3 regions of the Delftia sp. DLF01 genome follow, and region 2 is predicted to be linked to each of the others. Evidence: predicted binding sites of a transcription regulator. Region 2 holds the regulator's gene; each other region holds the start of a gene.

The links. The regulator LexA, encoded in region 2, represses DNA repair genes until DNA is damaged. The targets are predictions, from matches to a motif close to ACTGTATNNNNATACAGT.
Region 1: a site for LexA is predicted at 4,090-4,107, ahead of IB269_RS22055 (VRR-NUC domain-containing protein). Genes of this name have one in related genera too.
Region 3: a site for LexA is predicted at 8,424-8,441, ahead of IB269_RS28025 (PA0069 family radical SAM protein). Genes of this name have one in related genera too.

Annotation. Positions count from the first base shown of each region.
Region 1 is NZ_JACVAZ010000004.1:218,147-227,997, forward strand. Features, by position in the region: gene IB269_RS22035 (porin) at 1-253, shown strand, start outside; gene IB269_RS22040 (Bug family tripartite tricarboxylate transporter substrate binding protein) at 290-1,267, shown strand; gene IB269_RS22045 (CocE/NonD family hydrolase) at 1,279-3,138, shown strand; gene IB269_RS22050 (SDR family NAD(P)-dependent oxidoreductase) at 3,221-4,033, shown strand; gene IB269_RS22055 (VRR-NUC domain-containing protein) at 4,143-5,819, shown strand; gene IB269_RS22060 (ATP-dependent DNA helicase) at 5,816-8,170, shown strand; gene IB269_RS22065 (energy transducer TonB) at 8,250-8,603, shown strand; gene IB269_RS22070 (VOC family protein) at 8,670-9,059, shown strand; gene IB269_RS22075 (monovalent cation:proton antiporter-2 (CPA2) family protein) at 9,093-9,851, opposite strand, start outside.
Region 2 is NZ_JACVAZ010000003.1:225,993-235,843, reverse strand. Features, by position in the region: gene IB269_RS16275 (SOS response-associated peptidase) at 1-36, shown strand, start outside; gene IB269_RS16270 (hypothetical protein) at 109-339, opposite strand; gene IB269_RS16265 (DUF4124 domain-containing protein) at 782-1,312, opposite strand; fluoride riboswitch at 1,516-1,579, shown strand; gene crcB (fluoride efflux transporter CrcB) at 1,661-2,047, shown strand; gene IB269_RS16255 (AAA family ATPase) at 2,226-2,783, shown strand; gene IB269_RS16250 (FecR domain-containing protein) at 2,831-3,802, opposite strand; gene IB269_RS16245 (sigma-70 family RNA polymerase sigma factor) at 3,807-4,283, opposite strand; gene IB269_RS16235 (hypothetical protein) at 4,538-4,960, opposite strand; gene lexA (transcriptional repressor LexA) at 5,123-5,797, opposite strand; gene IB269_RS16225 (asparaginase) at 5,896-6,885, shown strand; gene adk (adenylate kinase) at 6,978-7,634, opposite strand; gene kdsB (3-deoxy-manno-octulosonate cytidylyltransferase) at 7,899-8,690, opposite strand; gene IB269_RS16210 (Trm112 family protein) at 8,758-8,940, opposite strand; gene lpxK (tetraacyldisaccharide 4'-kinase) at 9,005-9,851, opposite strand, start outside.
Region 3 is NZ_JACVAZ010000007.1:170,170-180,020, reverse strand. Features, by position in the region: gene psrA (iron-containing alcohol dehydrogenase PsrA) at 1-398, opposite strand, end outside; gene phnE (phosphonate ABC transporter, permease protein PhnE) at 446-1,291, opposite strand; gene phnC (phosphonate ABC transporter ATP-binding protein) at 1,291-2,181, opposite strand; gene phnD (phosphonate ABC transporter substrate-binding protein) at 2,178-3,065, opposite strand; gene IB269_RS28045 (LysR substrate-binding domain-containing protein) at 3,247-4,098, shown strand; gene IB269_RS28040 (Bug family tripartite tricarboxylate transporter substrate binding protein) at 4,130-5,104, opposite strand; gene IB269_RS28035 (mandelate racemase/muconate lactonizing enzyme family protein) at 5,140-6,264, opposite strand; gene IB269_RS28030 (LysR family transcriptional regulator) at 6,371-7,237, shown strand; gene IB269_RS28025 (PA0069 family radical SAM protein) at 7,275-8,417, opposite strand; gene rnk (nucleoside diphosphate kinase regulator) at 8,712-9,116, shown strand; gene IB269_RS28015 (acyltransferase family protein) at 9,190-9,851, opposite strand, start outside.

The DNA of each region.
Region 1 (9,851 bases), on a different contig from region 2:
GCGCGCCGACGTGGACTACTGGATGCTTGGCACGCGGCTGCGCCATGGCGCGCACGCCGTGGTGCTCAACCTGATGCAGCGCGACGTGCAGACCTCGCTGACCGGCAAGCGCAGGCGTCAGCAGCTGGCCTATACCTATGCGCTGTCCAAGCGCACCGAACTGCAGGCCTTCGTGGACCACGACGGCGTGGACTCCAGCCGCCCCAACGTGGCCGTGCGCGCCATCGGCGCGGGCGTGCGCCATGACTTCTGACCGTCCTGCACACCCGCATCAAGAATGGAGATTCCCATGACCCACTTCCAACGCTTCCTGTCCTTGGCTTTCCTGGCACTGGGCCTTGCGCTGGGCCTGGCGCCCTTGCCCGGCCATGCGGCCGAATTCCCGGAAAAGCCCGTGCGCATCGTCGTGCCGTTCCCCGCCGGTGCCGCAGCCGATGCGGCCATGCGCGTGGTGGCCCGCAAGATGTCCGAGCTGTGGCGCCAGCCCGTGGTCATCGACAACCGCCCCGGCGTGCATGGCTTCCAGCTGGTGTCTTCCGCGCCGGCCGATGGCTACACCCTGCTGCTGGGCGCGGGCTCGGGCATGGTGACGGCGCCGCTGCTGTCCAGCAAGCTGTCCTACAACCCCTCGCGCGACTTCGTGCCCGTGGGGCGGGTGCTGATCAACGTGCCCATCCTCACCACGCACCCCAGCCTCAATGTGAGCACCGTGCAGGAGCTGGTGGCGCTGGCGCGCAAGAACCCCGGTGCGCTGAACTACAGCTCCAGCGGCAACGGCACGCCAGGCCATCTGTCCATGGAAATGTTCCAGGCCGCCACAGGCACGCGCATGCTGCAGATTCCCTACAAGGGCGGCGCGCCCGCCGTCAACGAACTGGTGGGCGGCCATGTGCAGCTGGGCATCAATGCCGTGCCCAGCGTGGTGCTGCAGATCAAGGCCGGCAAGCTCACGCCGCTGGCCGTGGCCAGCGCCACGCGCTCGCGCGCCCTGCCGCAGGTGCCCACCATGGCCGAGGCGGGCGTCAAGGACTTCGAATACGACATCTGGTATGCGCTGTTCGCGCCCACCGGCACGCCGCCTGCGGTGGTGGCCAAGGTCAATGCCGCGCTGGTGCGCTCGCTGCAGGACCGTGAAGTGGCCAAGTCGCTGGAGGCGCAGGGCGCCGAGCCCGCGCCCACCACGCCCCAGGAACTGGCGCGCTTCATGCAGGAAGACACGGCGCGCTGGGCCAAGCTGGTCAAGGAACGCAACCTCAAGCTCGACTGAGCGCCAGCAGCATGAGCAATACATCAATCACCCACCTGGGCGGCGTGGTCCACCACAGCCTCGCCGTGCCCATGCGCGATGGCGTGCGCCTGGCCACCGACCTGTATCTGCCCGAGAACCTCGGCCCCCACCATCCCGGCCCGCTGCCCGTGCTGCTGGAGCGCACGCCCTACGGCAAGAACGAGGAAACGCGCCGCGAGCGCAGCGCGGCCAACCCCCTTCCCATGCGCCGGGGCGAGGTGGCGGCCCGCTTTGCGCGCGAAGGCTATGCCGTGGTCGTGCAGGACTGCCGGGGCCGCTTCGGTTCCGAAGGCCAGTTCACCAAATACCTGGGCGAGGCCCACGATGGCGCCGACACCCTGCAATGGATCATGGAGCAGCCCTGGTGCAACGGCAACGTGGGCACCTACGGCCTGTCCTACGCCGCGCACACGCAGACTGCGCTGGCCACGCAAAGGCCACCGGGCCTCAAGGCCATGTTCCTGGAATGCGGCGGCTTTGCGAATGCCTACCGGGGCGGCATACGCCATGGCGGTGCCTTCGAGCTGAAGCAGGCCGTCTGGGCCCTGCGCAATGCGCGCAGCGGCAGCAACCACCTGGAGCCCGCAGCGCGCCAGGCGCTGGAGCAGGCCGACATCGGCCAGTGGTGCCTGCGCCTGCCCTGGTCGCGCGGCGACTCGCCGCTGCAGTGGGCGCCCGAGTACGAGGACTACCTGTTCAGCCAGTGGGAGCGCGGCAGCTTTGACGACTACTGGCGCCAGCCCGAGCTGTACGCCGCCGGCCACTACGGCGCCTTCGACGGCCTGGCCGTGATGCTGATGTGCGGCTGGTGGGACCCGTATGCGCAGACCACCACGGACAACTACCTGGGCCTGTCGCGCGGCGATGGCCGGGTCCGCATGGTGCTGGGCCCCTGGACCCATGGCGAGCGCAGCGTCCCGCATGCGGGCGATGTGGATTTCGGGCCCGGTGCCGTGCTCGACGGCGCGCTGGCCGACGACTACGTGGCCATGCGCCTGGCCTGGTTCGACCACTGGCTCAAGGGCCGGCCCATGCCCGCGCGCCAGCAAGCCGCCGTGCGCTACTTCCGCATGGGCGGCGGATCGGGCGCGCGCACGGCCCAGGGCCGGCTGGACCACGGCGGGGCCTGGCGCAGCGCCGACCACTGGCCCGTGCCCGGCACGCAGCCCACGGCCTGGCACCTGCACGCCGACGGCAGGCTGGCCCGCGAGCCCGCGCCGCAGCCGGGCGTGCGCAGCTACCGCTTCGACCCGGCCTGCCCCGTGCCCACCCTGGGCGGCTCCATCACCTCGGGCGAGCCGCTGATGTTCGCAGGCGCCTACGACCAGGTCACGCACGAGAGCACCTTCGCCGCCCGCCCGCCCTACGGCCCGCTGTCCGAGCGCGGCGACGTGCTGGTGTTCCAGACCGAGCCGCTGCAGCAAGATCTGGAGGTCACGGGCACCATCACCATCGAGCTGCAGGTGTCCTCGTCCGCGCCCGACACGGACTTCACCGCCAAGCTCATCGACCAGTACCCGCCCAGCGCCGACCATCCGCAGGGCTATGCGATGAACATCACCGACGGCATCCTGCGCTGCCGCTACCGCAACTCATGGGAGCAGCCCGAGCTGATGACGCCCGGCGAGGTGGTGGCTATCACCATCGAGCCCATGCCCACCTCCAACCTGTTCCGCAAGGGCCACCGCATCCGCCTGGACATCTCCAGCAGCAACTTCCCGCGCTTCGACGTGAACCCCAACACTGGCGCGCCCGAGGGCAGTGCGGGGCCCAGGCAGGTGGCGGTCAACAGCGTGCACCTGGGCGGCTGCCATGCCTCGCGCATCGTGCTGCCGGTGGTGGCGGTCTAGTCGGGGAACACGCGCGTTTGGCAGTCTGGCATGTTCTGCAATTTGGTTGTACCATGCAACCAAATTGCGAAGGAACATCGCCATGGACATGCAGCAGCGTCAGTTGGAACTGGCCGGCCCCCTGCCGGCCCTTGCACCGTCGGGGCGGCTCCGGGGGCGTGTCTGCCTGGTGGTGGGTGCCACCAGCGGCATAGGCCGGGCCACCGCCTTGCGCATGGCCGAGGAGGGCGCCGCCGCCGTGATGGTCACGGGGCGCCGCCGTGAGCTGGGCCTGCAGCTGGAGCAGGAAATCCGGCAGCGGGGAGCAGACGGCCTTTTCCTGGCCTGCGATGCAACGCGGCAGGAGGACATGGCGGCGGTGGTGGAGCAGGCCGTGGCGCGCTTCGGGCGGCTGGACGCGGCCTTCAACAATGCGGGCTTCCAGGAGCGGCGTGCCGCGCTGGCCGAGCAGGATGATGCGGTCTTCTCGCAGGTCTTCGACACGAATGTGCGTGCGGTCTTCCACGCCATGCGCCATGAACTGGCGGCCATGCTGGCGGCGGGCGGCGGCACCATCGTGAACAACACCAGCGTCAGCGGCATACGCAATCCCAATCCGGGCCTGTCGCTGTACGGCGCCTCCAAGGCCGCGGCCCTGTCGCTGACCCGCGCCGCCGCCATGGAGTACGCGCCGCGCGGCATCCGCATCAATGCCGTTGCCCCTGGCCGCGTGGTCACGGACATGATGCTGGGCTCGGGCATTGCCGACATGCATGCCGTGGCGGCGGGCCTGCCACTGCGGCGCATGGGCCATCCGCAGGAGGTGGCCACGGCCGTCGTCTGGCTGATGTCTGACGAGGCGGCCTTTGTGGTCGGTCACTGCCTGGCGACCGATGGCGGCTTCCTGGCCGGATGAGCCTGCCCGGGGCAAGTCCGTTGCGCGAAGTGAGCACTACCGGGTTTGATATGATGACTGTATAAAGATACAGTTTTCGAGCGGCCTGGCTGCCCGATCTGCCAGGCCCATGCTCCCTCCCCACCGCTTCTACTACCTGCACAACTTCCAGCGCGCGCTGGACTGGATTGGCCAGCGTTACGGCGATCTGCTGGACGCGCCCGAGCAGGCATTCCTCACCCGTTTCACGCAGCTGCCCCAGCCCTCGCAGGCGCTGATGGTGCGTTTGCTGATGCGGCGCGGGCCGTGGTTTCGGGCCGGCAAGCTGGTGTACGAAGAGATCCCCGGCATTGCCGAGGCAGCCGCGCCCCTGCTGGAGCTGGGCTGGCTGGACGCGGGCCACCCCATGGCGCTGGAGGAGCTGTTTGCGCTGCACACCAAGCCCGAGCTGCTGCAGCTGTTCGCCGGCGCACCCATTCACTCAGGCCTGCGCAAGGCCGAGCTTTTGCAGGCCCTGCAGCCCCTGCATGAGGCGCCCAGGCCCTATGCGCAGTGGCAGCCCCAGGGCGTCGGAGCCGGGGAAGCCGCCTGGCGCGTGATGGTGGGTGCGCTGTGCGAGCGCTTTCGGCTGATGTTCTTCGGCAATCTCTACCAGGACTGGTCGGAATTCGTGCTGGCCGACCTGGGCGTGTTCCGCTACGAGGCCGTGGCCTTCGATGCGGCGTCGCGGGCCTTCCAGTCGCGTGCCGATGTCGATGGCTACCTGGCCCTGCAGGCCTGCCGCGCGGCGCTGGATGAGGGCGTGGAGATCGATGCGCTGCTGCAGCAGGTGGCCGGCTGCGCCAGCGGCAATGCCTGGCTGGAGCAGCGCCGCGCCAAGGTGCTGCTGCGCATAGGCCAGGCCTGCGAGCGCATGCAGGACTGGGAGCGTGCCGAGCAGGCCTATGCGCAAAGCCGCTACCCCGGAGCCCGCCACCGGCGCATGCGCGTGTACGAGCGCATGGAGCGCTTTGCCGATGCCATGGCGCTGGCCCAGGCCGCCCAGGCCCAGCCCGAGAGCGACGAGGAGCTGCAGCGCGTGGCGCGCATGCTGCCGCGCCTGCGCCGCAGCCTGGGGCAGGGCGCGCGCGGGCGTGCGGCGGCGCTGGCGCCCGTGGTGGCGCAGATGCGCATGGACGTGGAGCTGGACCTGCCGGCCCGGCCCAGCTCCGTCGAATACGTGCTGCGCGACCATTGGCACAGCGACTCCGCACCGGTGTTCTATGTGGAGAACGCGCTCATCAACTCGCTGTTCGGCCTGCTGTGCTGGCCGGCCATCTTCGCGCCGCTGCCGGGCGCTTTCTTCCACCCGTTCCAGAGCGGCCCGGCCGACCTGTCCGCGCCCGACTTCGTGCAGCGCCGCGCAGTCTTGTTCGAGGAATGCCTGGCGCATCTGGACGATGGCAGCTGGCGCGAGGTCATCGTGCAGCGCCATGCCGACAAGCAGGGCCTGCAGTCGCCCTTCGTGTTCTGGGGCACGCTGAGCGCGCCGCTGCTGGCGCTGGCGCTGGACTGCATTCCGGCCGCCCACCTCAAGCTGCTCTTTGCGCGGCTGCTGCGCGACGTGCAGGCCAACCGCACGGGCTTTCCCGATCTGGTGCGTTTCTGGCCGGCCGAGCGCCGCTACGAACTGGTCGAGGCCAAGGCGCCCGGCGACAAGCTGCAGGACAACCAGATCCGCTGGCTGCAGTACTGTGCCGAGCACGGCATTCCCGTGCGCGTGTGCCATGTGCAGTGGCGCGGCCAGCCGCTGGGAGAGGCCGCGTGAGCTACACCGTGGCCGTGCGCGCGCTGTGCGAGTTCACGGCACGCGCGGGCGACCTGGACCTGCGCTTCACGACCGCGCCCAGCGCGCTGGAGGGCATGGCCGGCCACAGCCTGGTGCAGTCGCGCAGGGGCAAGGACTACGAGACCGAGATCAGCCTGGCCGGTGAATACGGCGACCTGCGCGTGCGCGGCCGCGCCGACGGCTTCGACGCCCAGGCCGGCCAGCTTGAGGAAATCAAGACCTACCGGGGCCAGATCGAGGGCGTGCGCGCCCACCACCGGGCACTGCACTGGGCCCAGGCGCGCATCTACGCCCATCTGCTGTGCCAGGCGCGCGGCCTGCAGCGGCTGCGCGTGGCCCTGGTGTATTTCAACGTGGGCAACTCGGAGGAGACCGTGCTGGTGCAGGAGGAAGACGCGGCCACGCTGCGCGCCTTCTTCGAGCAGCAATGCGCGCTGTTCCTGGACTGGGCGCGCAGCGAGGCCGCCCACCGCGCGGCGCGCGAGGCGGCGCTGGCCGCGCTGCGCTTTCCCATGCAGGGCTTTCGCGCCGGCCAGCGCGAGCTGGCCGTGGCCGTCTACCGCGTGGCGCGCGCGCAGCAGGGCGGCCAATGCCTGATGGCGCAGGCGCCCACGGGCATCGGCAAGACGCTGGGCACCATCTTCCCCATGCTCAAGGCCATGCCGGACCAGGGCCTGGACCGGCTGTTCTTCCTCACGGCCAAGGGCACGGGCCATGGCCTGGCGCTGCAGGCGCTGGCCAGCGTGAACCGGCAGATCGCCGAGCAGCACCAGCCACCGCCGCAGGAACCGGCTGCGCCACAACCTCCGCCCTCGCCACCCGCGCCACCCGCAAGGCTGCGCGTGCTCGCCATCCTGGCGCGCGACAAGGCCTGCGAGCATCCCGACAAGGCCTGCCACGGCGACTCCTGCCCGCTGGCGCGCGGCTTTTTCGACCGGCTGCCCGCCGCGCGAGCCGCCGCGCTGCAGCAGGCGCCCTGGGACCCGCCTGCCGTGCGTGCCGTGGCGCTGGCGCACGACATCTGCCCCTACTACCTGGCCCAGGAACTGGTGCGCTGGAGCGACGTGGTCGTGGCCGACTACCACTACTTCTACGACAGCGCCGCCATGCTGTACGCGCTCACCCAGGCCCAGCAATGGAAGGTGGGCGTGCTGGTGGACGAGGCCCACAACCTGCTCGAGCGCGCGCGCCGCATGTACACGGCCGAGCTGTCGCAGTTCGCCCTGGCGGCCGCCCGCAAGTCGGCCACCGGTGCCGTGCGCAAGGCGCTGGACCGGCTCAGCCGCAGCTGGAGCGCGCTGAACAGGGAGCAGACCGCCAGCTACCAGGCCCATGAGGAAGTGCCCGCAGGCCTGCTGGGCACCGTGCAGCGCGCCGTGGCCGCCATCGCCGACGCCAATGCCGACAGCCCCATGCTGCCCGGCGACCCGGTGCTGGACTTCTACTGGGAGGCGCTGCAGTTCATGGCGCTGGCCGAGCAGTTCGGCGGCCATGCGCTGTTCGATGTCCACCTGCTGCCCGGGCGCTCAGGCCCCCATCGCGCGCCGGCCTCCACGCTGTGCATACGCTGCGTGGTGCCCGCGCCCCACCTGGCGGCACGCCATGCGGCGGCCCATGCCTCGGTGCTGTTCTCGGGCACGCTGAGCCCGCCGCATTTCTACCGCGACATCCTGGGCCTGCCCGAAGGCACGCACTGGCTGGAGGCCGACTCGCCCTTCCAGGCCGACCAGCTCGATGTGCAGGTGGCCGGCCACATCTCCACGCGCTACCGCGACCGCGACCGTTCGCTGCGGCCCATCGCCGACCTGGTGGCCGCGCAGTACGCGCGCCGGCCCGGCAACTACCTGTGCTTTTTCAGCAGCTTCGACTACCTGCAGCGCGTGGCCGAATGCCTGCAGCGCGCCCATCCCGATCTGCCGGTCTGGCTGCAGACCCCGTCCATGGACGAGGAGGGTCGCGCGGCCTTCCTGGCCCGCTTCACCGAAGCCGGGCAGGGCGTGGGCTTCGCCGTGCTGGGCGGGGCGTTCTCCGAGGGCGTGGACCTGCCCGGCGAGCGCCTCATCGGCGCCTTCGTGGCCACGCTGGGCCTGCCCCAGGTCAATCCCGTGAACGAAGAGATGAAGCGCGCCATGGATCGCCAGTTCGGCGCGGACAAGGGCTATGACTACAGCTACCTCTACCCGGGCCTGCGCAAGGTGGTCCAGGCCGCAGGCCGCGTCATTCGCAGCGAGCACGACCGCGGCGTGGTCTTTCTCATCGACGACCGCTATCGGCGCGGCGAGGTGCAGGCGCTGCTGCCGCGCTGGTGGCGGGTGGAGGGCATGCGATGATCCGGGGCCGCACCAGTCCACGACTGCCATCCCATACCCATCCAGTCCCCCATCTCGTCCCCATCCAGGAGCCTTCCGAATGCCCCGCATGCGCTGCGCCATCCTTGCATTGACCCTGGGCCTGCTGGCCGGCGGCCCGGCTGCGGCAGGCGTGGTGCAGCCTGTGCCCGACAGGCAGGCCAGCGAGAACAAGATGCCGGCCTATCCCAAGGAAGCCAGGCGGCTGGAGCAGGAAGGCAAGGTGGTGCTGCGGGTTCTGGTGGGCGCCAGCGGAAAGGCACTGGCCGTGGATGTGGCAGACAGCAGCGGCTATCCTCTGCTCGACCAGGAGGCGCTGGACGCCGTGCGGACGTGGCGCTTTGTCCCCGGCACGCGCGACGGCGTGCCGGACAGCATGTGGACGCGCGTGCCCGTCACCTTCCTGCTGAAATAGCGGCATGCCGGTGGTGGCAGGTGTGTACCCGGTGCGTGCCCTGCGCAGCGACACAAGGAGCATTCCATGAAGATCGTCATCACCAGCGTGCTCGTCGACGACCAGGACAAGGCCCTGGCCTTCTACCGCGATGTGCTCGGCTTCGTCCTCAAGCACGACATTCCCATGGGCGGCGATGCGCGCTGGCTCACCCTGACATCGCGCGGTGATGCCGATGGCGTGGAGCTGCTGCTCGAACCCGACATGCACCCGGCCGCCAGGCCTTTCAAGACCGCCCTGCATGCCGACGGCGTGCCGGCCACCTTCTTCGGCGTGGACGACGTGCAGGCCGAGTACGAGCGCCTGAGCGCGGCCGGCGTGCGCTTCACCAGGCCGCCGACGCATCTGGGGCCGGTCACGATTGCGGTGTTCGACGACACCTGCGGCAATCTCATACAGATCAACCAGCGGCATTGAGCGGGGCCTGCGGCCCTTGCAGCCCTTGCGCGCTCAGTCCCTGGCGGTGGGCTTGTCGTGCCGGGGCGGATCGATGCGCTCGATATTGCCCAGCAGCAGGGCACGCCCCGCAAAGTTGCCGCCGGCGGTCTCCAGCGCAAAGCGCTCGGTGTCGCGGCCGCGCACTTCGGCCTCCAGCGTCTGGGCCTCGTCCTCGGTGGCGCCCAGGGCCAGCACGGCATGGCGGCCCATGAGCAGGGCGGACTCGAAGCTTTCGCGCACGACATGGTCGGCGTCCTTCTGGATGAGCTCCAGCGCGTGCTCGCGGTCATAGGCGCGCACGATGAGGCGGGCGTGAGGGCATTCGTGGCGCACGTTCTCCACGATGCGCGTGGCGGCGGCCTTGCTGTCCACGCAGACCAGGATGGCGCTGGCATGGCTGGCGCCGGCCGCATGCAGGATGTCGGCGCGCGCGCCGTCGCCGAAGTAGACCTTGAAGCCGTAGGGCTCGGCGTTGCGGATCACGTCGGGGTCGTTGTCGATGATGGACAGCTTGGCGCCACGGGCCAGCGGCCCCTGGCTGGCGATCTGGCCCACGCGGCCGAAGCCGATGACCAGCACGTTGCCGCGCAGGTCCTGCGGCGCCTCCACGCCGTCCAGCGACACGGCCTCGGCGCCTGCCAGGCGCTTGTGCAGCACCACCACCAGCGGCGTGATGGCCATGGACAGCACGACGATGGCCGTCATGTTGGCATGCACCTCGGGGTCGAGCACGCCGAGCTTGAGCGCCTCGGCAAACAGCACGAAGGCGAA
Region 2 (9,851 bases):
GCCGAGCAGCTGCTCGCTCTAAAAGCTGGGGAATAAGCAGAAGCAGAACCCGCTCCCCGCTGAATGCGGTGTAGGTTCTTGTGTAGCTTTTGAAGAATATTCTGATAATCAGAGGGAGAAGGCTTCTTCAAGAATGATGATGTTCATTGCCTGTGAATCTGTCATAAGCCTTTGATTTATCTCCGGTTTGCCGCGCAAGATGTTGTCGGCAAACACTTTAATCTGTCGTTGCGCTCTGTCTTCGGCATCGTCGGCACTTGCCTGAGCTGGGCTGCTTGAAGGTTCTATGAGACTCGCGCAGCCAAGGCCCTGAAGCCCGGCGAACACATTGTCGTTCAAGCTTGTGCCTACCTGAGGCTGGAGGCTTCGGTCAGTACCAAATCTTGGACCTGTCGTTACAGAAGCCTCACAGATGTCAAGGCTCAAACCGGCGAAGTGCGGCCGTTGGCCCACCATGCCAGCCGCACAGGCTGCTTCTGAATGGCAAGCTGCATCTTGCTCCGCTCGCACCGTGATTTATCCAACGAGCGCAGGCAGGCAGGCCAAGGTCGGCTCCGCGCAACCGTATCAGTGGCTTACACACTGGAACGTCTTGGCGACAACGATGTCGAGAAGGCTTGGTGGATGGCCGCCTGTTGGCAAGGTCGGTGAAGACCGGGTTGGCGGCGGTCTGAAGAGGCTGCTTGGCATTGGGAGAATGCCTGAACATGTTCCCCCGCTGGTGAGTGGCGGGAAAGAAGTCATGATTGCGCTCGATATCTGGCAGTTCCGTGCCTGGTTCTCATTGAGAAACTGGTTGCTGAATGGAGTGAGGTACTCGCGGTGTCCCAATCACCTTCGGCGGCTCCTGCATCAGGGGCGTATTTGAGCCGCATGCAGCATTGACACCCGTGATCGCGGCATTGGTCCGCATCCGTTTTTCGTCTTGGGAAATGGTGCGAATGCTGGAGACGAATTCCAGCTCCTTGCGCGCCTGCTTGCACTGAAGGGACGCGCCGAGCTGCTCCGGCGCAGGAGCAGTTGTCTGGCGGGCTTGCTGCTCGATGACACGCTGCTGGCTCTCGATCTGGCGCTGCTGCATTTCGTTCATCTGGCGCTGATACTTTTGTTCATTCGCCTGTGCTGCATCAGCCCGTTCACGGGAAATCTCATCGTCCGATTTTTTGCGCTGTATCAGAGCTCCAGTGTCAGTGCTGCTGCAGGGACTGTCTGAGAAAGTCGACTTTCCAGAAGCATCCTTGCATTGAAAGACCTGGGCTGCGGCAGGCAATGCGAAAAGTGCTGTAAAGATTGCTGTGGTCAAGAGTCGCATATGCATATCGATGAATTGATAGGCCTGATCGGAATCGAATTACAGACGAAGCATAGTCCTTTGACCCGCATGCCCGGCAACTTTCGTCTTGGTTTGAATGGCCCGCTTCACTCGGCGTCCCGCAGGGCAGCGCGGCGGGCTGCTTCAGCGGTCTCCTGAGCCTGCCAGGTCCAGAGTAAACTCGCCGCCGCAGCCAGCACTCGCTGCACGACGGGAATGGAGCTTCCCGAAACCGCCCTGCGAAGGGCTGATGGCTCCTGCCTTGGTGGGATGGGTCCTGCCGGTGGCGGGGCCATGTCTTGATCCTGCCCGGCACGCCCGTCCCGGTTATTCGATGAAAGGACGGTCATGGGGTTCTACGGTTTCATTCTGGTGTTCGTTGGAGGCGGCCTGGGGTCTGCGCTCCGGCATGGCACGAACTTGCTCGCGCTGCGGCTGGTGGGCAGTGCGTATCCACTGGGTACGTTGGCGATCAATGTGCTGGGTGCCTTCGTGATGGGGGTGGCGGTGGAGTGGTTTGCGCTCAAGACATCGCTGCCGCAGAGTGCGCGGTTGTTCATCACCACGGGCATTCTGGGTGGCTTCACCACGTTTTCGACGTACGCGCTGGAGGTCGGCATGCTGTATGAGCGTGGCGACTGGCTGGCCTCCGTGCTGTATGCGCTGGGCTCGCTGGTGTTGGGCGTGGCTGCGCTGTTTGCGGGGTTGGGGCTGGTGCGCATGGTGGCCCACTGAGACACCGTGATTGCGCTATGCTGTGTGCCATGGCCCGCCTGAACGCAACGCAGATTATTCGCACCATCCATTGGATGGTGGGTTAGCCAGCGGCCTTCAGCGCCATGCAACCCGCCCAGAGGAGGCGGGTTTTTTCATTCCGTCTCCGGGGTTTTCTCAAGCCTTTCAGGAGATGGATATGCAGGTTTCCGAACAGTCCCGGCCCCGTTGCGCAGAATATGCCGATGCCCCTGCCGCCAACGCGCGGCTTGCCACGCTGCACATGGTTTGCGGCAAGATCGGCTCGGGCAAGTCAACGCTGGCGCGGCAATTGGCGGCCGGGCCCGGAACGGTGTTGGTCAGCGAGGATTCCTGGCTGGCCGGCCTGTACCCCGGGGAGATGCAGTCGGTGGCCGATTACGTGCGTTGCAGCACGCGGCTCAAGGGGTTGATGGGGGCGCATGTACAGGCGCTGCTGGACGCTGGCGTGTCGGTGGTGCTGGATTTTCCGGCCAATACCCTGGAGGGGAGGGGGTGGGCGCGCAGCGTGTTCGAGAAAGTGGACGCCTCGCACCGCCTGCATTTTCTGGATGTGCCTGACGAGGTCTGCAAGCAGCGCTTGCGTGTGCGCAATGCGGCAGGCGAGCATCCGTTTCAGGCCAGCGATGAGCAATTCGACCTGATCACGAGCTACTTTGTCGCGCCCTCCGACGAGGAGGGCTTCGACGTGGTGCATCACCCGTATGCGCCGGTCTGAAGTGCCGGCCTGGACAAGAGACTTCGCCACGGCCTCATCCCATCATCTCAGCTTGATCGCGCTTGCACCTCCACCCAATAGCGGGTGCGGCTGCGCAGTTGCAGAGGAAAGCGGCTGACGAGCGCGGCCAGTGCGCGATCCGTGTCATCCACGGGAAAGGCGCCCGAGACAAGCATCCCGGCGACCTCGGCCGAGCAGCCCAGGTAGCCGGGCCGGTAGCGGGCAAGGGCGTCAATCAGCTGGCCCAACGGCATGTCCAGCGCGACCAGTCCGCCTTCATGCCAGCTGGCTGCAAAGGGGTCTGCGGATGTAGGCGGCTGGGTGGCGCTGGACGAGAAGGCGGCCTGCTGTCCGGCCTGCAATTGCGCGGAGGGTGCATCGCTGTCCAGAGGCTGCAGGCGCACGGCCTTTTCCTGCACGGTGACATGGCACAGGCCATCGTCCGCAAGATGGACCGTGAAGCGCGTGCCCAGGGCCAATACGTGGCCTTGCGGGGTCTGCACGCTGAAGGGGCGGCCCAGCGCGTCGGGCTCGGTGGCGACGAGGATGCGGCCACGGTGCAGGCGCAGCAGGCGCTGGCGGTCGTCGAAAACGGTGTCCAAGGCGGTGGCCGTATCCAGGGCCACCAGGGAGCCGTCGGGTAGCGTCAGATCCCGGCGCTCGCCCGTGGCTGTACGCTGGTCGGCCTGCCAGCTTTCCAGTGGTGCGCCTTTCCAGGCCATCCAGGCCGTGGCGCCGCTGCCCAGGCCCAGAGCCACGCCGCGCATCACGGAGCGGCGGGTGGGCGAGGCGCGACGGCCCAGCGCCTGGCGCGCCAGGGGGGCGGGCAGATGCGACAGCTGCGCGGTGACGGATTGCACGCGCAGCCAGGCGCGCTGGTGGGCGGGATCGGCCTCATGCCATTTCTGCCAGTCCTGTTGCAGGCCCGCTGTGGCAGAGGCGCCGCGCAGTTTCACGTGCCAGGCGGCGGCCTCATGCAAGGCGCGGCGGTCGTTGCCTTCCAGATGTCTCTCGCCCATGTGGCTATGCCAGGACCAGGCAGCAATGCTCCATCGCCCGGGTCAGGTAGTTGCTGACGGTGCGCAGCGATACACCCAGGCGCTGGGCGATCTCTGGGTAGCTCAGTTCCTCGAACTGGGCCAGCACGAAGGCTTCGCGAACCTTGGGGGGAAGGCCCTGGAGCATGCGGTCCACATCCAGCAGGGTCTGCTGGACGATGGCCTGCTCTTCGGGCGAAGGCGCCAGCGATTGCGGCAACTGGGCCAGATAGTCCAGATAGGACTGCTCCAGCGTGCGGCGGCGAAACAGGTCGGCGACCAGGCCCCGGGCGATGGTGGCCAGGTAGCGCCTGGGTTCGCGGATGTCCTGCTGCGGCAGGGGCGAGCGCAGCAGGCGCACAAAGGTGTCCTGGGCTAGGTCGGCGGCATCGTCACGGTTTCCCAGGCGTTTGCGCAGCAGGCTTTCCAGCCAGGGATGGTGATTCTGGTAGAGGCTGTGCACGGAGAAGGCTGGGGCGGAGGAGGCGGGCGCAGTGGCAATCGCTGCTGCAAAAGATAATAAGAATGCTTATCAATTATCTTTCAGGCCGGCGCCCCTCCCGCAAAGAGGGCGTCCACTTGTTGCATGTGCGCTACAGGGCAGTGGTGGCCGCCAGCCTGCACCAGCTTTGCGCAGGCCGATTCCTCGTGCGGCACGCGGTCCGCGCCGCCCAGGTTTGTGTCGTGCAAGGTGTGTCGCACACCTTGCATCGGGCCTCAGTTGGCTGCCGGTCCGCCATGCGCCTCCATGCGCTCCAGCGCAGCGCAGACATCGGCCATGCGCCCGGAGATGAACAGGCATTCCGGCTGCTCCTGCGGCGACCGCTGGATGATGCGCAGGCCTGAAGGCTGCTCAGGTGCGGATTGCAGGGCGGGCTGCGTTGGCAGCAAGGGCAGGATCAGCTGGGCATCTCCATGGTCTGCAGCGCGTGCGGCCTTGCTGCGGCGCTGCTGGCTGCGCCGGCGTGCCTTGCTGAAAGAGATCACGTTGGCGGACTCGGGTGCTGCAGCAGGTAATGGCTGGCACGCAGGGGCTTGTGCAAGTGGCATGGCCGACTCCATGGCGGTCGCAGTCAGGCGGATGCCATGTGCCAGGCGCAGGAAGGAAAAAGAAGACAGTGTTGGCAGAGCGAATCCCATGTGACGACTCCTGTTGGCGTGTTTCAAAGAGGCATGGACACAGGCAGGATTGCGGTTTGCGGGCAAAGCTCCGCCCAGGGCGAAGCTCCAAGGCTTCGCGCCTACCACCTGGGCGGTGCGTGAAATGGGGTGAGGCGGCCTGAGAAGGGCCGCCAGTCCGGCTTACATGGACATGCTGTTGCGGATCAGCCCCACGGCCAGGCCTTCAATGGCAAAGGCCTCCTCGGGGGCGACGCGAATCACCGGGTAATCGGGGTTTTCCGGCAGAAGCTCCACGCCCTGCGTGGTGCGGCGCAGGCGCTTGACGGTGACTTCATCACCCAGGCGCGCCACGACGATCTGGCCGTTGCGGGCTTCGTGTGCGGACTGCACGGCCAGCAGGTCGCCGTCCATGATGCCCGCGTCGCGCATGGACATGCCGCGCACGCGCAGCAGATAGTCGGGGCGCGTCTGGAACAGGCTGGGCTCGACGGAATAGGTTTGGTCGATATGTTCCTGGGCGAGAATGGGCGAGCCCGCCGCAACGCGGCCCACCAGGGGCAACATCAGCGGTGCCAGGGCCGACAGCGGCAGTCCGAAGCTGGTGCCGCGCGCGGCATTGATGTTGCGCACGGTGTCGGTACGCAGGCGAATGCCGCGCGAGGTGCCGCTGACCAGTTCGATCACACCTTTGCGGGCCAGAGCCTGCAGGTGTTCCTCGGCAGCGTTGGCGGACTTGAAGCCCAGCGTGTTGGCGATTTCCGCGCGGGTGGGAGGCGCGCCCGTGCGGGAGATGGCGGCCTGGATCAGGTCCAGGATCTGTTGCTGGCGGGCGGTGAGCTTGGGATGGTCGAGCATGGCGTGCGTCCGGTCCTTGAGGGCAGATGGCAGGCTGGGAGGCCATCTGATGATTTATACAGTATCTGTATTTTTAACCAGTTTTCCAAGAGGTGCAAGTGGGGCAGTCAAAGTTGGTGATTCTGGGCACGGGCGGGACCATCGCCGGCCGGGCGGATTCGCAGTCGCAGGGCGTGGGGTACAAGGCCGGGCAGATCACGGTGCAGTCGCTGCTGGAGGCCGTGCCGGACCTGGAGCAGCAGGCGCTGGGACCCGTGCAGACGCAGCAGATCGCGCAGGTGGACAGCAAGGATATGGACTGGCCCGTGTGGCGCGCGTTGCTGCGCGCCTGCACGCAGGCACTGGAGGATGCGGACACACGCGCCGTGGTGATCACGCATGGAACGGACACGCTGGAAGAGACGGCCTGGCTGCTGCACAGCCTGCTGCCGGCCACCAAGCCCATTGTGCTGACCTGCGCCATGCGCCCGGCCACGGCCCTGTTGGCCGACGGGCCGCAGAATCTGCGCGATGCCGTGACCGTGGCTGCCAGCGGCGGGCGCAGCGGCGTATGGGTGGTGGCGGGCGGCGAGGTGCATGCGGCAGCCCAAGTGCAGAAGGTCCATCCCTACCGGCTGCAGGCAATGCGCTCCGTGGAAGGCGGGCCGCAGGCGTTGGTGGAGGAAGGGTGTGTGCGCTGGCTGGTGCCCGATGCGCCGTCCTCCCCCTCCGCACCGTCCACGCGGGCCATGGTGCCTGTGACCATGTCATCTGATCTGCTGGCGCTGGATGAGCTGCCCTGGGTCGAGGTGGTGTTCAGCGGCGCCTTGGCGCGTGCCAGCGGCGTGGATGCGCTGGTGGCGGCAGGCGTGCGTGGCATCGTCGTGGCTGGCACGGGCAATGCGACGGTTCACGAAGGTATGGAAGCGGCCTTGCAGCGTGCCCGCGACAGGGGTGTCTGGATCTGGCGGGGCACGCGCTGCGCTGAAGGCCTGCCCGTGGCCTCGGGCCTTGGGACCAACCCGGCAGAGGCTGATCTGGCGCAGCTGCCTGTGGCAAAGGCCCGGATTGCGATGATGCTGGCGCTGGCAGCACAGCCGCGCGATTGAGCCGGGCGGCGACGCCGGCATTTCTTCAGTTGCTGGCGGTCAACAAAAAAGCACCCGGCGGGTGCTTTTTTCGTTGCGGCACATGGCCTGCATCACTCAGCCAGTGCAGCCAGTGCGCGTTGGGTGATGTCCTCGACCGAGCCCAGGCCGCTGATGGCGCGGTACTTGGGCGCCGCTGCGGCTTCCTTTTCGGCCCATGCGCGGTAGTAGTCCACCAGGGGGCGGGTCTGGCTGCTGTAGACGTCCAGGCGCTTCTTGACGGTTTCTTCCTTGTCGTCTTCGCGCTGCACCAGCGGCTCGCCGGTCACGTCGTCCTGGCCTTCGACCTTGGGTGGATTGAACTTGACGTGGTAGGTGCGGCCCGAGGCGGGGTGGGAGCGGCGGCCGCTCATGCGCTCGATGATGGCATCGAAGGGCACGTCGATCTCCAGCACGTAGTCCAGCTTCACGCCGGCGGCCTTCATGGCGTCTGCCTGGGGAATGGTGCGGGGAAATCCATCAAACAGGAAGCCGTTGGCGCAATCGGCCTGGGCGATGCGTTCCTTGACCAGATTGATGATCAGGTCGTCGCTGACCAGTTGGCCGGCGTCCATCACGGCCTTGGCCTGTTGGCCCAGGGGCGTTCCGGCCTTGACGGCGGCACGCAGCATGTCACCGGTGGAAATCTGGGGGATGCCGTACTTCTGGCAGATGAAAGCGGCTTGCGTGCCTTTGCCGGCGCCGGGTGCGCCCAACAAAATCAGTTTCATGGAAGTCCTTGAGGAGAGTAGAAATTCTTGTCTGCCGGATCGGCCCACCGGGGCGGACAGTCCATGCGTCATATTTTTGTCGCGGGCAAGGATAGCACGCACAGGGCTAACACTGGCTTACACGCAGAGGGCAAAACTGTCGCCTGTGCAATCTCCAAAAACTGCGTTTTGCTGTCCGACAAAACCGCATGTGCAGTTGTGATGTGAATGGCGATGCCGGGCATCGCCATTGGCGCATCTGTATTGGCGTATGCGGGATCGGATTCAGGCGGACAACTGGGCGCGCACCCGTTCCAGGTCTTCGGGGGTGTCAACGCCGGGGCCTGGTGCATGGGGCGTGAGGTGGACGGCGATGCGGTGGCCATGCCACAGCGCACGCAACTGTTCCAGCGCCTCCAGCACCTCGGTGGGGGCGGGAGAAAGCTGTGGGAAGCTGCGCAGGAAACCGGCACGGTAGCTGTAGATGCCGATGTGGCGCAGGGGCGCGAAGCCGGGGTGACCCGGCGCTGCCGCTGCAGATGCAGTCTCCCACCATGCCTGGCCTGCATGTTCACGCGCAAAGGGGATGGGTGCGCGGCTGAAATAGTGGGCCATGCCCTGGGCATCGCAGACGACCTTGACCACGTTCGGGTTGGTGAAGTCGGCCAGGCTGTCGATGGCATGTGTCGCCGTGCCCATGCTGGCCGAGGGCCGCTGCGGCAGCAGGGCGGCCACGGCATCGATGAGGTCGGGAGCGATCAACGGTTCGTCGCCCTGGACGTTGACGACGATGTCGTCGCCATCCAGGCCCAGCAGTTCGCAGGCCTCGGCCAGGCGGTCGCTGCCGCTGGCGTGGTCGTTGCGCGTGAGCACGGCCGCAACGCCGTGCGCGGCGCAGGCGGCGACGATGCTCTCGTCATCGGCCGCGACCACGCAGCGCGTGGCGCCGCTGAGGCCGGCACGCTGTGCCACGCGCACGACCATGGGAAGGCCTGCAATGTCTGCAAGGGGCTTGCCTGGCAGGCGGCTGGAGGCAAGGCGGGCAGGAATCAGAACCGTGAAGGGCGCGGTGGGCATGGTGCGTTGCGGAGATGGTCGAAAGTGCGGGCGCGGGCGTCGTCGGAAATCGGGCCTTGCGGCGCGATCAGTCCTCGAGCTCGTCGTCGTCCAGCGTGCGGGCTTCGGCCTCCAGCAGCACCGGAATGCCGTCGCGCACGGGGTAGGCCAGGCGCGCGCTGCGCGAGACCAGTTCCTGGTGCTCGCGGTCAAAGCGCAGCGGGCCTTTGGTGACGGGGCAGACCAGCAGTTCGAGAAGTTTGGCGTCCATGGCGGATCCTGTGTTTTGGAGGGGGAGGGCGGGCCGTGGCGGCCAGCCAAGACGGTGATGATAGTCAGGCGCGTGGCCTGCGCAGCGCCTGCAGCCGCTGATCCAGCAGCGCCCAGAAATCTGGCGGCAGCTGCAATTGCAGCGCAACGGACCAGGCCTGGGGATGGGTGCGCCACAGCTTGACGGCATCTTTTTCGGTGCAGACCAGCGGGTCGTCATGGCGTCCCAGACGCTGGAAGCTCTCAAAATTATAGTGATCCGGCAGCGCCTGGGCATGCTCCAGCGCCAGGCCCTGTTCGCTGGCCAGCATGGAGAAAAAGCCCTCGGGCCGGGCCACGGCGGCCACGGCCTCCACGGGCCGTCCGCGCAGGGCCGCCAGGGGAATGCGCTCACCGTGCGCATTGACGCCTTCAGCGGCCAGTTGGCGCTGCATGGCAAAGGCGGGCGCATCCGTTGGCGGGCAGGCGCCCGCGTGCAGCACGGCGGTGACGGGGCGCGGCCAGGGTTCGCGCAGCGGGCCTGCCGGCAGCAGCCAGCCATTGCCGATGCCGTCGTCGTTGAAGACGCACAGCTCGATGTCGCGGGCCAGGGCCAGGTGCTGCAGGCCGTCGTCGCTGATGACCACATCCACCTGGGGATGGCGGGCGCGCAGGGCCTGGACGGCCTCGATGCGCTTGCGGGCCACAAAGACCGGCACGCCGCTGGCACGCGCCAGCAGCGCGGGCTCGTCGCCCACATCGGCGGGGGCGCTGTCGGGCGTGGCTTCGCGGCAGTCGTCCGTGCTGCGGCCATAGCCGCGCGAGACGATGCCAGGGCTCCAGCCGCTGTCCCGCAGATGGCGGGCCAGGGCGAGCGTGACGGGGGTCTTTCCGGCGCCGCCCGCAATCACATTGCCGACGACGATGACCGGA
Region 3 (9,851 bases), on a different contig from region 2:
ATCAGCGCCTTGTGGCCTGCGGCCGGCAGGGCCAGCCCCTGCTCCAAGGCCTGCAGCAGTTCGCCGAAACGCCGCGTGGGCGTGGCGCACATCAGCGCCTTGGCCGAGTCGATGGCGCTGCCGCCGCCCAGGGCCACGATGCACGGGACCTCGGCGTATTCGCGGTGCACGCGGTCATACAGCGGGGCCAGCCACTGCACATCGGGGTTGGGCGCAATGCCGTCCACCACGCCGCGCAGCTGGCTGCCCAGCCGTTGGCGCAGCTGCTGCACCAGGCCCAGGGATTCGGCCTCGGGAAACGTCACCAGCAGGCAGTCGCGCCCGGCCAGCAGCTCGGGCAGGCGGTCCAGGCGGCCGGGGCCGGCATGGATGGAAACGGGGTTGTGATAGGTCCACACAAATCGGTCCTTTGAATGAAACGGGGGCGCCGGGAAAAGCACAGCCCTCAATGGCGGGTGCCCTGCTGGATGCGGCGGCGCAGCCAGTGGGAGACGAGATCGGCGGCGATCACCATCACGGTGATGACCACGATGCAGGTGGCCGTCTCCTGGTAGCGGAACAGCTTGAGGCTGCCGACCAGCTCGAACCCCAGCCCGCCCGCGCCCACCATGCCCAGCACCGTGGCCGAGCGCAGGTTGACCTCGAAGCGGTAGAGCACGACCGCGATCCAGGCCGTGATGGCCTGCGGTATCACGCCGAAGACGATGAGCTGCAATTGCGTGGCGCCTGCGCTGCGCAGGGCCTGCAGCGGGCCGTCGTCGATCTCTTCGATGCTCTCGGCGAAGAACTTGCCCAGCATGCCCATGCCATGCAGGGCCAGGGCCAGCACGCCGGGAAACGGCCCCAGGCCCACGGCCGAGACAAAGACCAGCGCCAGGATCAGCTCGTTGATGCTGCGCACCACGTTCAGGAACTGCCGCGTGATGCGCCGCAGCCAGTGCCAGCCATGCAGGTTGCCGGCCGCGATGAAGGACAGCGGCAGCGCAAGCACCACGGACAGCAGCGTGCCCCAGATGGCGATCTGCACCGTCTCCAGCGCGGGCGCCATCAGGCGCGGCAGCATGCTCCAGTCCGGCGGCACGGAGCGCGCCACGAAATCCGCGATCTGGGGCATGCCTGCCGCCAGTTCGCCCCAGCTCATCTGCGCGCCGCCCGCGCTCCAGTGCAGCACCCAGGCGATGGCCAGGGCCGCAGCCGCATAGCCGGTCCAGCCCAGGGTGCCGTGGGGGCGCGGCGCGGTCCATTGCCAGCGGTCGCGCGGCTCGGGGCTCCAGGAATTGGCGCTGGTCATCACAGTCCTCCTGCGGGCGCGCTGGCCCGCATCCACGAGGCAGGCACCGGCGCCTGCGCATGCAGGCCGGCAGGCCCTATGGCCTGCGCGCCCGGTGGTGTGTCCGGTTCTGCGCCCTGCCCTGCGCCCTGCCCTGCGCCTTGACCTGCAGTGGGCTGCGCATGGTAGATGGCCTGCAGCGCGGCCTCGTCCAGCGCCTGCGGCGATCCGTCATAGACCATGCGGCCCTGGGCCAGGCCCAGCACGCGGTCGCCGAACTCCCGCGCGTAGTCCACCTGGTGCAGGTTGCAGACCACGGCAATGCCCAGCTCGCGCGTGGCATCGCGCAGGTACTGCAGCACGCTGCGCGCGGTCTTGGGGTCCAGGCTGGCCACGGGCTCGTCGGCCAGGATGACCTGGGGCTGCTGGGCCAGCGCGCGGGCAATGCCCACGCGCTGCATCTGCCCGCCCGACAGCGCCTCGGTGCGCTCCAGCGCCTTGTGGGCCAGGCCCACGCGCTCCAGGCACTGGTCGGCCAGGCGGATATCGCTTTCGCGGAACAGCTGCAGCACCGAGGCCAGGGTGCCGGTCTGGCCCAGGCGCCCGGTCAGCACGTTCTTGCGCACCGACAGGCGCGGCACCAGGTTGTGGTGCTGGAAGACCATGGCCACGTGGCGAGCCAGCTCGCGCCGGCTGTGCCTGCCGCCGCCCAGCATCAGGTCCATGCCGCCCACCTCCAGCGTGCCGCTGTCGGCGCGGGCCAGGCCGTTCATGCAGCGCAGCAGCGTGGACTTGCCGGCCCCCGACAGGCCCAGCATGACGACGAACTCGCCGGGCTGCACATCCAGGTCGATGCCATGCAGCACATGGTTGCTGCCATAGCTCTTGCGCAATTGGCGGATGCGGATCATTTCATGCTCCCCAGGTCGAGCTTCAGGGCCTTGGCCGTCTGGCGCACCACGTCGTAGGCCTTGTCATCCGTGGCCGCGAAGCCGTCGAGCACGCCCTGGTCACCCCAGGGCAGGTCCTTGACCTCGGCCAGGGCCGCAGCCACCTTCTGCTTGGTGCCGGCGTCCAGGTTCTTGCGCCAGGTCATAGGCGACTCGGGGATGGGCTGGGAGCGCCAGACGATCTGGAATTCCTCGCGCTTGACCAGGCCCTTGCTCACGGCCGAGTCGAAGATGCGGTCGGCCACGGCTGCCGCATCCACCTTGCCGTTGGCCACGGCCATGATGCTGGCGTCGTGCGAGCCCGAGAAGATCACGCGCGAAAAGCCCTTGTCCGCATCGAAGCCCTCGGCCATCAACCCGGCCTTGGGAAACAGGTGGCCCGACGCCGAGGTCGGGTCCACAAAGGCAAAGCTGCGGCCCTTGAGATCGGCCACGCTGGCCGGGCCCTTGTCCTTACGGGAGATCACCATGCTGTGGTACGCGCTCTTGCCCGTCTTCTTGGTCACGGCCACGGCAAAGGCCTCGGCGCCTGCCACCTGGCTGGCCAGCACGTACGAGAACGGGCCGAGGAAGGCGATGTCGATCTTGTTGGAGCGCAGCGCCTCGATCACGCCGTTGTAGTCATTGGCCACGAAGGGCCGCACCTTCATGCCGGTGCGGGTGGCCAGCTGGTCCATGACCTGCTGGCTGGCGCGGATCATGGCCTGCGCGTCCTCCGAGGGGATCAGGCCCACGCGCAGCTCGGCGCTCTGGGCAAAGGCGGCAGTGGTAGCGGTGGCGGCGATGGCGGCCAGGGCCAGCACGGCTGCGGCATGGCGCAGCCAGGTCTTGCGGTTCATCTTCATGGGAGTGTTCCTTTGCATCAGGTCAGGCACATCGGCAGATCGGTGGATCCGTGAATCGCCGGCCAAATCGCCAGGCGGGTGGGGATGGCTGAATGCTAGGAGCGACATATTTCTGCCATGTGAAAGTTTCAGAATCGGTTTTGACAGCATCCATAGACAAAACCTTGAGATACCGACTTTCGTGAGCAACGCCCGCTACCGCGCCTTCATCGCCGTCGCCCACCACGGCAGCCTCAGCGCCGCCGCCCGCGCACTGGGCGTGAGCCAGCCCACCATCTCCACCCAGATCGCCACGCTGGAGCGCCAAAGCCAGATCGAGCTGTTCCACCGCCGCGGCTACCGCATGACGCTCACGGGCGCAGGCGCCAGGCTGCTGCCCATGGCGCAGAAAATCATGGCGCTGGAGGCCGAGGCCGAGTTCTTCCTGCGCGACTCGGGGCAGTTGCACCAGGGCGAGCTCAAGATCGGCGCCGTGGGGCCCTTCCATGTGATTGAAATGGTGGCCGCCTACCGCGCACGGCACCCGGGCATGCAGCTGTCCATCCGCATGGGCAACTCGCAGCAGGTGCTGGCCGACCTGGAACGCTACGACACCGACGTTGCCGTGCTCGCCGGCCTCTACGACCGCCCGGAGCTGCTGGCACGCGAGTACGCGCGCCACGCCATCGTGCTGTTCGCCCATGTCGCCCATCCCTTCGCGCGGCGCAGCGAAATCGCGCTGTCCGAACTGCAGGGCCAGCCTTTGCTGCTGCGCGAGCACGGCTCGACCACGCGCACCGCGCTGGAATCGGTGCTGCAGGCCGCCGGGGTGCAGCCGCGCACCGAGCTGGAGATCGGCAGCCGCGAAGCCATACGCGAAGCCGTGGCGCGCGGCCTGGGACTGGGCGCCGTGTCCGAAGCCGAATTCATCCCCGACCCGCGCTTTCGCCCGCTGCGCATCGCGGGCGACCCGGCCAGCACCACCACCTATGTCTATTGCATGCGCGAGCGCAGCGACAGCCTGCTGGTGAGGTCTTTTCTGGAGGCGGTTTGAGGGCCGCGCCGGGCCCCCTCGGCACCCCGCCTCAGCCCTCCACCCTGATTCCGCGCGCCTGGATCAGCCGGGCCCACTTCGCCCGTTCATCGCGCATGAAGGCGTCAAAGCGCTGCGGCGTCCCCCCTCCATCCTCTGCGCCGAACTCTTCGAGCTTGGCCACCACATCGGGCATGGCCAGGATGCGGTTGACGTCCGCATTGATGCGGGCCACCAGATCGGCGGGCATTCTTGCGGGGCCCACCAGGCCGAACCAGATGCTCGCGTTGAACCCGGAATAGCCCTGCTCCGCCACGGTGGGAATCTCCGCGAAGGCCTTGGCGCGCTTCACACCCGTCTGAGCCACGGCATGGACTTTTCCGCCCTTGATGAAGGGTGCCGCCGTGGTCATCCCCTCGAACGCGTAGTCGATCTGGCCGCCCAGCAGATCCGTCATCACGTTCGACGCGCCCTTGTACGGGATATGGAGCGCGGACACCGCCGCAGTCTGCTCGAACAGCGCCAGCGCGAGGTGCTGGGCCGACCCCGTGCCCGAGGAGCCGAAGCTGACCTCCCCCGGCTTTTGCTTCAACGCGGCCAGCAGGCCCTGCATGGTGGCGGAAGCCTTGGGGCTGGCAACCAGGACCTGCGGGGTCTGGCCCACCAGGGCGATGGCGGAGAAGTCCCGCTCCGGCGAGAAACCGAGCCTGGGGTTGAGCGCAGGGGCAATGCCCAGGGCATTGATGTGGCCCATCATGAGCGTCTGCCCATCGGGCGCGGCCCTGGCGGCCTCGGCAGCGGCAATCAGCCCCGCCGCGCCTGGCCGGTTCTCGACGATGACGGGAATGGCCCACAGCTGGTTGAGCCGGTTGGCGATGATCCGCGCCAGGATGTCCGTGCCGCCGCCTGCCGAGAAGCCGACGAGGATTTTGACCGGGCCCGCCGGCGGCCTGGCCTGTGCAAAGCCCGGATGGGCATGCAGGGCGGCGGCTGCGGCGGCCGAGGTCAGGAACTGTCTGCGTTGCATGGCTTGTCTCCTTGGATGATGGGCTGGCGGCGGTCTTACGCCACCGAGGTCCAGCGGCCGAACCGGGACACCTGCGCCTCGTCGAAATTGAAGCCGAGCCCCGGCGTCTGGTGCAGCACGACACGGCCCTTTTCCTGCGCCAGCTGGCGGTCCAGCAGGCGGCGGAAGTTCAGCACCTGGTCATCCCAGAAGAACTCGACATAGCGCGCATTGGGGGTCGCGGCCACCAGCGGCGCGTGCACATCGTGGAACCAGTGCGGACACATCTGCAGCCCATAGCCCGCCGCCATGGCGGCAATGCGCTTCCACTCGGTAATGCCCCCGCAGACTGCGGCGTCGGTCTGCAGGATGGATGCGGCGCCCATGTCGAGCAGATGCTTGTGGTACCAGCGGCCATAGCCGATTTCCGCGGTGGCCACGGGAATGCGGGTGAGCTTTGCCAGGCGGGCGTGGCTTTCGACATCGTCGGGGCTGAACGGCTCCTCGATGAAATAGGGGTCGTACGCCTCCATGCGGCGCAGGTACTGCATGGCCTGCACGGTGTCCACCCAGCCGTTGTTGCAGTCCAGCATGAGCTCCACGTCCGGGCCGATGGCTTCGCGCGCCGCCTTCACGCGCGACTCCTCGCCCTGGGGCGACCAGCGGCCGGTCTTCATCTTGACCGCCTTGAAACCCAGCTCGACATAGCCGGCCATCTCCTCGCCGACATGGCCGGCGGTCTTGCCGTCCACGTAGTAGCCGCCGCTGGCATAGGCCGGCACCGTGTCCAGCTCCACCGCGCCCAGGTACTTGTGCAAAGGCAACTGGGCGGTGCGGGCATTGAGGTCCCACAGCGCAATGTCGAGAGCGCTGAGTGCGCGCATCACGGTGCCCATGCGGCCTTGCAGCAGCGCCTCCTGGTACATCTCCTTCCACAGCCCTTCGACGGCCAGGGACTCGCGGCCCAGCAGCACAGGACCGAGCAGCTGCTCGACCGCGACACGGAACAGCTCGCCCGCCGCATTGCCGACATAGCAAAAGCCGATGCCTTCGACGCCGTCGCTGCTGCGGACCTTGACCAGTCCGTAGTGGCGGTCGACCACGGTGCGGTTCGACAGATAGGTGACCTTGTCCAGCGGTACGCGGGCAACGCAGACTTCAATGGATTCGATGAGGGGCATGAGCTCTCCTGACATGGTTTGGAAGCGGGAACGAGCGAACTTTGCGCTTCAGGAGATCTGCAACAAAGATGGTGTCCCATGGTTCAGATGACGCAAAATGCGTCGCATGGATTCGCGCTTTCTCCAGAGCTTCATTGCCGTCGTGGACTGCGGCTCGATGGCCGACGCCGCGCGCAGGCTGGACCTGCCGCCCACCACCGTGGCCCAGCAGATGCGTGCGCTGGAGGCCGACGTGGGCTGCGCACTGCTCACGCGGGTGGGCCGGACGGTGCGGCCCACCGTCGTGGGCGCCCGGATCGTGGAGCATGCGCGGGAGGTGCTCAAATCCGTGGAGAACCTGAGGTCGGCCGCATCGGCCACCGAGCTTCCCGCAGGCCCATTGAGGCTGGGGGCAACGCCCACGGCGCTGATGGGCCTGGTGCCCCCGCTGCTGCGCCGGTGGATGAGCGCCCATCCGGCCGTGCGCGTCTACATCGAACCCGGCACTTCCTCACTGCTGCTGGACCAGGTGCAGGCCGGCCATCTGGATGCGGCCATCCTTGTGCACCCGGCCTTCGCCATGCCCAAGACCTGCGAGTGGCGGCTGATGCGCAGCGAGGCGCTGATTCTTCTCGCGCCCCGAGACATGAAGGTGCGCGATCCGCTGCTCACGGCCGCACGCGAGCCCTTCATCCAGTACGACCGCAAGGTGGTGGCAGGAAAAATGGCGGATGAATACCTGCGGGGCCACGGCATCAAGCCGAAAGTTCGCTTCGAGCTGGACGGCATCGAGCAGATCGCACAGCTGGTTGCGGAAGGATTTGGTGTCTCCATCCTGCCGGACTGGCCCGTGCTGGGACCGCCGGATGCCAGAACGCGCCGATGGCCGCTGCCCCCTCCGAGCCCGTCCCGCGAAGTGGGCATGGTGTGGCTGCGCTCTTCGGTGCGCTCCCCACTGGCAGCCGCCTTGTCCGAGCTGATCGATTCCCGCTAGCGGACCATGCCCTGACCTGTGCCTGGCACGCAGGCTCTCAGAACAGGCTGCGTTGCGGCAGCAAAAGCGACGGGTGGTAGAGGCTGCAATCGAGCCGCAGCGGCTCGCGGTTGAATCCATGCCGACGGCAGGCCAGGGCAAAGCGCTGGCGCAGCAGCTCGGCCCAGTGGCCCGTGCCCTTCATGCGCTGGCCGAACTCGGCGTTGTACACGCGGCCGGCCTCGCGCTGCTCGCCCTGGATGCCGTGCAGGTCGCGCACGCGCTCCATCACGCGGCGGGCGCGGTCGGGGTAGTGCACCTGCAGCCATTGCTCGAACAGCGGCGCCACTTCCCAGGGCAGGCGCAGCACGGCATAGAAGGCGTGGCGCGCACCTGCGTCGGCGGCCGCCTCCAGCACCTTCTCCAGGTCTTCGTTGATGAAGGGAATCTGCGGTGCCAGGCTCACGCCCACGGGCACGCCCGCCTCGGTCAGCGCGCGGATGCTGCGCAGCCGGCGGTGCGGCGCGGCGGCGCGCGGCTCCAGGTGGCGTGCCAGGTCGGCATCCAGCGTGGTCAGCGTGATGTGCACCGAGGCCAGGCTCTGGCGCGCCAGCGGGGCCAGCAGGTCCAGGTCACGCTCCACCCCGCTGCCCTTGGTGACGATGGAAAACGGGTGGCGCGCCTCGGCCAGCACTTCGATCAGGCGGCGCGTCAGCCCCAACTCGCGCTCCACGGGCTGGTAGCAGTCGGTGACCGAGCCCAGCATCACGGGCGCGGCCACATGGCTGGCGCGCGACAGCTCGGCGCGCAGCAGCTCGGGCAGGTTCTGCTTGGCGATGAGCCGGGTCTCGAAGTCCAGCCCCGGCGACCAGCCCAGGTAGCTGTGCGTGGGCCGGGCATAGCAATAGATGCAGCCATGCTCGCAGCCCCGGTAGGGATTGAGCCCCATGTGAAACGGCAGGTCGGGCGACTGGTGGCGGCTCAGCGCCGAGCGGGCCTGCTCCCAGCGCAGTTCGGTGCGCAGCGGAGCGGCCTCTTCGTCTTCGGCAGGCGCCTCATGGCTGCCCCAGCCGTCATCGAAGGCCTCGCGCGGGTCGGAGGTGAAGCGGTGGGCCAGTTGGCTGGCTGCGCCCCGGCCCTTGATGGCGTGCAGGGGCACCCTGGCCGTGTCGTGATGAGGCGTGGGAGGACTGGGCAGCATGGGGAAACTGTATAAAAATACAGCCATACCAACAAGCACTCCCCGCATGCCTGCAGTTGCGAAGTGGGTTTTGCCGGCTTGGCAAGTGCCCACGCCAATCCGCACCGCACCGTGCGGGTTCGCTTGGCAGAACCCACACGGGCCTGCACAATGGGCCTATCGCACCAACTTGGTGCTTTTCTCTTTTCTGAAGATGCCTTGGCCCGGACAACCGCGTTGCCCGGGCTTTTGTCCGTTTGGGCGCCGCTGCCCTTCACTGCAGCCACGGCGCAAGCACACAAGGGAGCCAACACCATGGAGCGCAAGCCCCACATCATTCTTTCGTCCCTGGACCTGGAGCGCATCGAGGCCCTGCTGGACAAGCAACCCGCCTTCCCCGGCCGCGACGCGCTCGAGGCCGAGCTGGACCGCGCCGACGTGCTCGAACCCAAGGAAATGCCGCCCAATGTGGTGACCATGAACTCCACCGTGCGCTTCACGCTGCTGGAGTCGGGCAAGTCCAATACGCTGACCCTGGTCTATCCCAAGGAGATGGACGGCAGCTCCGACAAGGTGTCGGTCTTCGCGCCCGTGGGCATTGCCCTGCTGGGCCTGAGCGTGGGCGACCAGTCGCGCATGGCCGGTCCCTCGGGCCAGGTCACCGTGCGCGTGGATGCCATCGAGTTCCAGCCGGAAAGCGCAGGCGAGCTGCACCGTTGAACGCCGACCGGCGTGAAGCGAAAAAGGCAGCCAACCGGCTGCCTTTGTTGTTTGTGGACTGACGCACGGCGCCTCAGCGCAGGCCTGCCAGAAACGCCGCGATCAGGCCGGTGCCCACCAGGCCCGCCTGCCAGCGCAGCGCCATGTGCCAGCTGGGAACGTGGCGCTCCACGCGCTCGTACAGCAGATGGCCGGCCGCAATCGACAGCACGAAGGCCGTGCACATGCCCAGCAGGGCGGCGGGAATGGAATGTGGCCAGAAATGGCTTTCCACGGCATTGACCAGCAGGCAGACCGAGAAGTGCACGAGAAACACCGAGTACGAAATCTTGCCCAGCCGACGCAGCGGCGCCCAGCCTTGTGCCTGCGCAAACGCGGGGCTGCGCATGGCCACGACCAGGGCCAGCGCCGTGGCACCGGCCAGCGCGATGCGGTCGCGCCACTCCAGTGCCAGTGCCGCCACGACCAGGGCCACGATCAGCAGGGACCAGCTCCAGGCCGTCGAGGACTTGTCCGCATGCGCGGCCCAGTAGGCCAGCATGCCCAGGCCGTAGGCGCCAAAGAAGTACGGCGCCCACACGTCCCATTGCGCATCCAGATTGAAGCCCAGCAGCGAAGCGGTCACGCCGATCACCACCAGCGCCTGCGCCACGCTCAGCGCCCAGGGCCAGCAGCGTGACAGGGCGTCGCCGCCAAAGCGGCGGCGCAGCAAGGCAGCGCCCCAGCGCGTGCCGG